DNA from 3 places in the Halomonas sediminis genome. Region 2 is predicted to be linked to each of the others. Evidence: predicted binding sites of a transcription regulator. Region 2 holds the regulator's gene; each other region holds the start of a gene.

Region 1 (2,270 bases), 850 kb from region 2:
CACTGGCGCTGGTAGACGCCGAGATGTGTGATGGCTACTGGTACGGCCGCCCCGGCATGGACAACAGCCGCACCCAAGCTGGCTGAAACAAGGAGCGTCCTATGTGCCAAGCACAACACGACACCTTAGCCGGCACGATTCACCTGCCGATTGCCGGCCTGACGCCCATGACCACATTGGACTACCCCAACCACTTGGCTTGCGTGGTATTTCTGCAAGGTTGCCCGCTACGTTGCGGCTACTGTCACAACCCCCAGATGGTAGACCCGAGACGCGGCAAGCCCCACGAATGGCAGGAAGTGAAACAATTCTTGGCCAGCCGCCGCGGCCTACTCGAAGCGGTAGTGTTCAGTGGAGGAGAGCCGACGTTGCATAATGGTCTGACTGGCGCGATTCAGGAGGTAAAGGCAATGGGCTTCAAGGTTGGCCTGCATACTGCCGGCCTCTATCCTGAACACCTGGCCCGGCTGTTGCCACAGCTGGACTGGGTCGGCCTTGATGTGAAGGGGCGTGGACAGGATTTCGACCGGATATGTGGTCGCCCTGGCATCTGGCAACGCCATAGCCATAGTCTCGTAGCGCTGCTCGACGGCGATATCGACTTCGAATGTCGCACCACGGTGCACTGGAAGGATTTCACGCTTGCCGAGGTGGAACGCCTGGCGTTGACACTTGCCGACTGTGGTGTGCGTCGTTATGCACTTCAGGTGGCTCGCACCGACCAGTGTATTGCCCCTGCCTATTGCCAAGCGGTTCTCAACGCTCCGCCCATTTCGATGCTGACGGCCCTGGTCAAACGTCTAACCCCGTATTTCGAGCGTCTCGAGCTGAGGCAGTGAAGTATTCAATTTTCAGGAGGATTTTTACGACCGTCTCAATCTCTGCGCGCCAGACGCTCCAGCCCCATCAATACCTCGCCCAAGCGTCCTTGGGCGAGGCCTTCTTCACAGCCATCCAGTAAATTCTTGAGCATCAGACCCAACTCGGTATCCCCCTCAATCAGTAAGCGACGCTGAAAAAAAAGGCTGTCTGGATCTTCACGGCGAGTGGCAAGACACAGAAATTCCCGCCAGCCTCCTCGGATAGTCGCCTCTCCTATCTCATGACACAGTACCAGATGCTGAGCCTCGAGCGTCAGGTTTAGCGCTACCCCTACATCGTCGATCGCCAGGGTGATACGACGCCCCTCCAGCGCATCGAACTCGCCCTCTTCGAGGGGCGCGGCAAAGGTACGGTTGAGTAGGGGTTCGATGAGACACCGCTTGATAGCAAAGGGAACCCGAGGATCGAGAAGGCGAATCAGCCGGCTAGGGGCCGGTGGAAGGGGCAGTGAAGAAGACGGCATGGGAACAGGAAAAGGCAGCAATGACATGACAAACACTCCGGGGCAAACACATCAACAGGAAACTCCGTGCTGCTCATCCTAGGCGCTGCCATGATTCTTCGCACTGACATGCATCAAGGCCACCTAAAGGAGCCTGCACCACTTGGCGCGCGCTCTACACCGCGATAAGCGAGTTCCGTGAGGATTTGATGCAGCATATTCACCTGGAAAACAACTTGCTGTTCGAACGTGCGGAGTAATCCGTTCTGTACGTCACCTTCATGACCCAATGGAAATGACAAAGGCGCTACCCGTGCTTTTAAAAGGGTAGCGCCTTGCCCGCTACGCCCAAGGAGTCAAGCGATTGGCCGCCTTTTCCAAGATTCACACTGTGCGTGAAAATCGCCCTTCCTGGGGCTTGAGGTAAGCATCGAAGGCCATCGCCACATTACGCATCATCAGGCGTCCGGCGGGCAGCACTTCGATGGCATCGGCATGGATGGTCAACAGTTCATCACGCTGCATTTCTTCCAGATGCGCCAAGGCATCAGCGAAGGTCTCGCCAAACGTCACCCCATAACGCGCTTCTATATCTTCAAACTCGACCCGGCCATGGCACATCAGGGCGTTGATCACATCACGACGCAAGCGATCGTCGTCGTTGAGGCGATAACCACGCATCACCGGTAAACGTCCGCTTTCCAGTCGGTGTTGATACTGAGCGGCCTCCTTGACGTTCTGGCTGTAAGTGTCGCCTACCTTACCGATGGCGGTGATACCCAAGCCGATCAGATCACAGTCGGCATGCGTGGAATAGCCCTGGAAATTGCGCTGCAGGGTACGGTTTTCACGCGCCAGACTGAGTTCGTCTTCGGGTAGCGCGAAGTGATCCATACCGATGTAGACATAACCGGCGTCGGTGAGCCGCTGGATGGTCAACTCCAGC
Region 2 (2,270 bases):
CCTTGATAGCAGTCAATCTTGATCAGAAACAACCCGGTTTTCCCGAGCATATCTTGCCAGCCTATCTCGACAATCTAGGTGTCGAGTATCATATTCTCGAGCAAGATACGTATTCGGTGGTCAAGGAAAAAACCCCTGAAGGCAAAACCACCTGCGCGCTGTGTTCGCGGCTGCGTAGAGGGTCTTTGTATGGCTTTGCCGAAGAAATCAAGGCCACCAAAATTGCTTTGGGGCATCACCGAGAAGATATACTGGAGACCTTGTTTCTTAATCTTTTTTTCGGTGGAACGCTCAAGGCCATGCCGCCTAAGCTGCTCTCTGATGACGGAAAAAATATTGTGATTCGGCCGCTTTCGTATTGCAAGGAAGCCGATATCGCCGAGTTTTCCCGACAAATGGCTTTCCCGATCATTCCCTGCAATCTATGTGGTTCCCAGCCCAACATGCAGCGTCAGTTGGCCAAAGAGATGCTGGCGGAATGGGACAAGAAATACCCTGGCCGACTGGAGAGCATGTTCAAGGCGGTCACCAATGTGGCACCGTCTCAGTTGGCCGATCGTGAGCTGTTCGATTTTATCGGGCTGGAAGCCAAGCAGGCTGACCTGATGGCCAGCCGCATTCAGGCAGTCAAGGTGAGTTGAGCTCTTGCTCTTCTTCCTCGGATAAGGCAATCAGCGCAGGCATATCGAGAACATTGACCTCCCTTCCGGAAACCGACACCACCTTCTGGCTTTGAAAGCGACTCAAGATGCGACTGACGGTTTCCACTGCCAGTCCCAGGTAGTTACCAATATCCGCTCGGGACATGGAAAGCCGAAAGCTATAGGGCGAATAGCCCCTGCGGCGAAACCGCTCGGATAACGTTATCAAGAAGCTTGCCAGGCGTTGGTCTGCCGTCTTGCGTGAAAGTAGGCGCATCATGCGCCGATCCTCACGTAACTCCTTGCTCATGCTGCGGTAAAGCTGTCCGCGTAATTCAGGGAGTTGCTCGGAAAGAAGATCCAGACGGTCGAAAGGAATTTCACAAACGGTAGTCGTTTCCAGCGCAATGATGCTGCCGGGATAGGTTGCTTCGTTGATGCCATCAAGACCCACCAACTCACTGGGGAGGTAAAAGTTGGTCAATTGATCGCTACCATTACCTTCCGTGGTGACTTGCTTGAGACTGCCGGAACGCACAGCAAACACGCTGGTGAAGACATCCCCTTGGCGAAATAGGGGCTCACCTTTCTTGAGCGGTGCGCGACGACGAATAATCGAGTCGAACTGATCCATGTGTTCAAGCTCAAGCGCCAAGGGGAGGCAAAGTGAGCTCAAACTGCATGTCTGACAGTGAGCTTCGTTCAGTATGGCTCTATGACGGCCCATGATGTCCGGCATGAGTTCCTCCCTCAAATAGGTGGCAAGGACCATTATGAGGAATTAAGCGCCGGCAGCAAGTGTTGTCGAAAAAGTTCCTTAAAAAAACGGTTTTTAAAAAATCGCTTGGGCTGGTGAATGAGCATCGAAAGCCATGACTAGGCGGCCGAGCAGTAATCGCCCTTGGGCAGTAGCCACCAATCTATTACCGGTTCGCTGAATCAAGCCGGCTCGTTCGGCGCCTTCCAGCTTGGTCAAGGCATCTGCAAGATAGCGCGGTGCGTCGATGCTCCATCGTCTACTGATTTCATCAAGGTCGAGCGCCATGTCACACAACATGCATTCGATGACATGCCGGCGAATTTGGTCGTCTTGTGTCAGGCGAATGCCGCGTTTTATAGCCAAGTGACCCTTATCCAAAGCTTGTTCATAGCTTGCCGGCTTAGTGGGGTTCTGGGCATAGATATTATCCACACAACTTACAGCGGAAACTCCTAAGCCCACCAAATCATATTGGGTGTGGCTGGAGTAGCTCTTGAAATTTCGCTGTAGGGTGCCTTGCTGCTGAGCGATAGCCAGGTTGTCGTCCGGTCGGACGAAATGGTCTAGTCCAATAGGCACGTAACCGGCCTGGGTCAGCATGGTGATAGCGGTATGTAGAATCGCCGTTTTTTCTTCGGGGCACGGCAGGTCGTCGCGGTTGATGTGCCGTTGGGACGCAAAACGCTCAGGCATATGACGGTAGCTGGTTACCTTGAAGCGTGCTGGGTTGAGTTCGATTGCCTGGGCGAGTGTCTTGGCGAAGCTTGTGCGAGTCTGGCAAGGCAGGCCGTAAATCAGGTCCAGAGAAAGCGAGCGAAAACCGAGACGGCTGGCTTCTTCCATCAATGTCTCGGTCAAGACGTGCGGTT
Region 3 (2,270 bases), 1.3 Mb from region 2:
CGCGACATGGATTCGCCCGAGGGTCAGCAAGGCGCTGGAACCTTCAACAGTTTGCTGAGCAGCCACATACGCAAGGTACTGACGCTATCGGGCGATTGATTTCACCCACATCGGAGAATTCGCTAACCGCTTGGTGAATGCCTTTCTCATCTCACTGGCCCAGACACGACTATTCTTCCCGTTCTCCCTGGATATCGGCTGCACGGTTTTCTTCTCCGACCAGGTACTTTTCGACAAAACGTTGTCGCTGCTGTTCATCGAGGAAAGGACCGAAATAGGCGGGGTCCAGACCTGCCTCCCCAGCTTCGAAGCCAGCGGTTCCCGCTTTCGTTTGTGCATCCACAGAAACCGAGGAATTGAGATTATCTCGTATGATCATACCGGCGTGCTGGGCCGGGGTAAGGATGACACCCCGATCGAGGTGATCATCGATAGTGCCTTCCATCTGGGTACCCAGCATCACTTCGTCTTTATACTTCTTACCCTTCGCCTCGTCTTCGAGTTGTTGACGCACTTCGCGCTCATCGTTCATGTTCAGTTCCTTCTTCACTAACGGTCGACTGCAACAAGATAGGCACCTCCTACCGAGGTGCCTAAAAAATGTGTTCAGTGCTTGATAGGTATTTCCTGACGTTTCGGTGCCGCCTCGGCATCGCGGGGAACGGTCACGGTGAGCACACCGTTGTTGAAAGAGGCCTGGATATCTTCCTTTCGGGCATCCGCGGGAAGATTCAGCATCCGGCGAAAACTACCGTAGGAACGCTCGATGCGTTGATACCGTTTTTCCTCAGACTTTTCCTCCTGACGCTTTTCACCTTCGATGATCAACTGGTCATCTTCAAGGTTCAGCTTGATGTCCTTTTCTTCGACACCCGGCACTTCAACGCTGATCACGTATTCCTTGTCACGTTCAGCGATATCCACGCTGGGACGCAGCAGGCTTGGGGCTTCTCCGGCGACGGTCGATGGCATGCCGAACTGGCCCATCACCCTGTCCATCCAGCGATCAAGCTCCTGATGAATACCCAGCAACGGCGAGACCTCGCCACCGCTGGATTTCGCAGGAGTGGAACCTGACCCAGTATCGCTTCCTTCGTTCCTGAGCCAGTTCCATGGGGAAAGCTTGTGCGTATCCATTTTTTAACACCTCCTTTTTTGTCAATATCCATGGGGTAAAGCACCTGCTATATCAGTGTCGGAAACATTCGAAGGGTTATCAAGGGGAGGGAAATTAAAATCGTACGCAAAAGCATAAATTGCTCTAAGTATTTAATATAAATAAACTTGGCTGCACATCAATAAGTGGCCACCTCGTCGGTTGGATAACTAATCACGCCTTTGGCGATCGAACAACACGATAAAGATCAGCCCGAACAGCATGCCGGCCAGGTGAGCGAAATTGGCCACCCCCTGTTGAGTGCCGAACACCCCGGCCATCAGCTCGAGTATCCCCAAAAACACCACGAAGTATTTCGCCTTCATGGGAATCGGCGGGATAAGCAGCACCACTATCTGGTTGGGAAACTTCATGCCGAACGCCAGCAAGATGGCGAACACCCCGCCCGAAGCCCCCACGGAGGGTGCCGGGGGTATCGCACCAACGGAAGATAGCAGCACCTGTACCACCCCGGCCCCGACAATACAGAAACCGTAAAAGACAGCGAATTTCAACGAACCCCAGACTCGCTCTATCGGCCCACCGAACATCCACAACACGAACATGTTGATAAACAGGTGGAACAGGCCGCCGTGCAGAAAGGCATAGGTAACCAGCTGCCAGGGACGGAATTCACCCGCTGCCAACTCCGGCGGTAATTGAGCGCTCACTTCCGCCCCCAAGGGCCATAACGCCAGATACTGCATTCCCAGATAGGGGGCGTTCAACAGCGCCAGAAAACTGAGGGCATTGAGTATCAACAATGTCATCACTACCGGAATGGAACCCCGTGAGGCCAAGCTTTTTTCCTCCTGTTCCATTTGTTGCATATGACGCTCCCTTGAAAAGCATTTTCTCCAGTCTGATAACCCACTTGCGTCTCCACTATTTCTTGCCCAACGACTCAATGGCTCTCAGCTGCATTAAAGATATAACGGAAGTATAGGAAACATATCCGTAAACGAAACGTTGATCGGAGGCGATGATTCCCCGAGCCTGAAAGTTGTCAGCTAAATCCATGAGCCAAGGTACGCTGCGTTTAAACGCCATGTGGCAAAGTCGGAAAAAGCCACTCATGCTTGAATGGAGTCAGAAATATGCCTTGAATCCCATC

Evidence for each region. Region 2 encodes FNR, which switches genes on or off when oxygen is low (the NO sensors DNR and NnrR bind a similar motif). Its sites were predicted from a motif close to TTGATNTANATCAA; they were not measured.
Region 1: the regulator FNR is predicted to act here: its motif matches at 1,449-1,462, upstream of ubiT (ubiquinone anaerobic biosynthesis accessory factor UbiT).
Region 3: the regulator FNR is predicted to act here: its motif matches at 1,286-1,299, upstream of LG290_RS03725 (Hsp20/alpha crystallin family protein).

What each region holds. Positions count from the first base shown of each region.
Region 1 covers NZ_CP085246.1:276,424-278,693, reverse strand. Annotated here, with positions in the region: gene LG290_RS01435 (U32 family peptidase) at 1-86, shown strand, start outside; gene LG290_RS01430 (anaerobic ribonucleoside-triphosphate reductase activating protein) at 102-839, shown strand; gene ubiT (ubiquinone anaerobic biosynthesis accessory factor UbiT) at 875-1,372, opposite strand; gene hemN (oxygen-independent coproporphyrinogen III oxidase) at 1,709-2,270, opposite strand, start outside.
Region 2 covers NZ_CP085246.1:2,924,021-2,926,290, reverse strand. Annotated here, with positions in the region: gene ttcA (tRNA 2-thiocytidine(32) synthetase TtcA) at 1-641, shown strand, start outside; gene fnr (fumarate/nitrate reduction transcriptional regulator Fnr) at 628-1,380, opposite strand; gene hemN (oxygen-independent coproporphyrinogen III oxidase) at 1,474-2,270, opposite strand, start outside.
Region 3 covers NZ_CP085246.1:771,469-773,738, reverse strand. Annotated here, with positions in the region: gene LG290_RS03735 (hypothetical protein) at 1-99, shown strand, start outside; gene LG290_RS03730 (hypothetical protein) at 170-532, opposite strand; gene LG290_RS03725 (Hsp20/alpha crystallin family protein) at 607-1,137, opposite strand; gene LG290_RS03720 (rhomboid family intramembrane serine protease) at 1,327-1,986, opposite strand.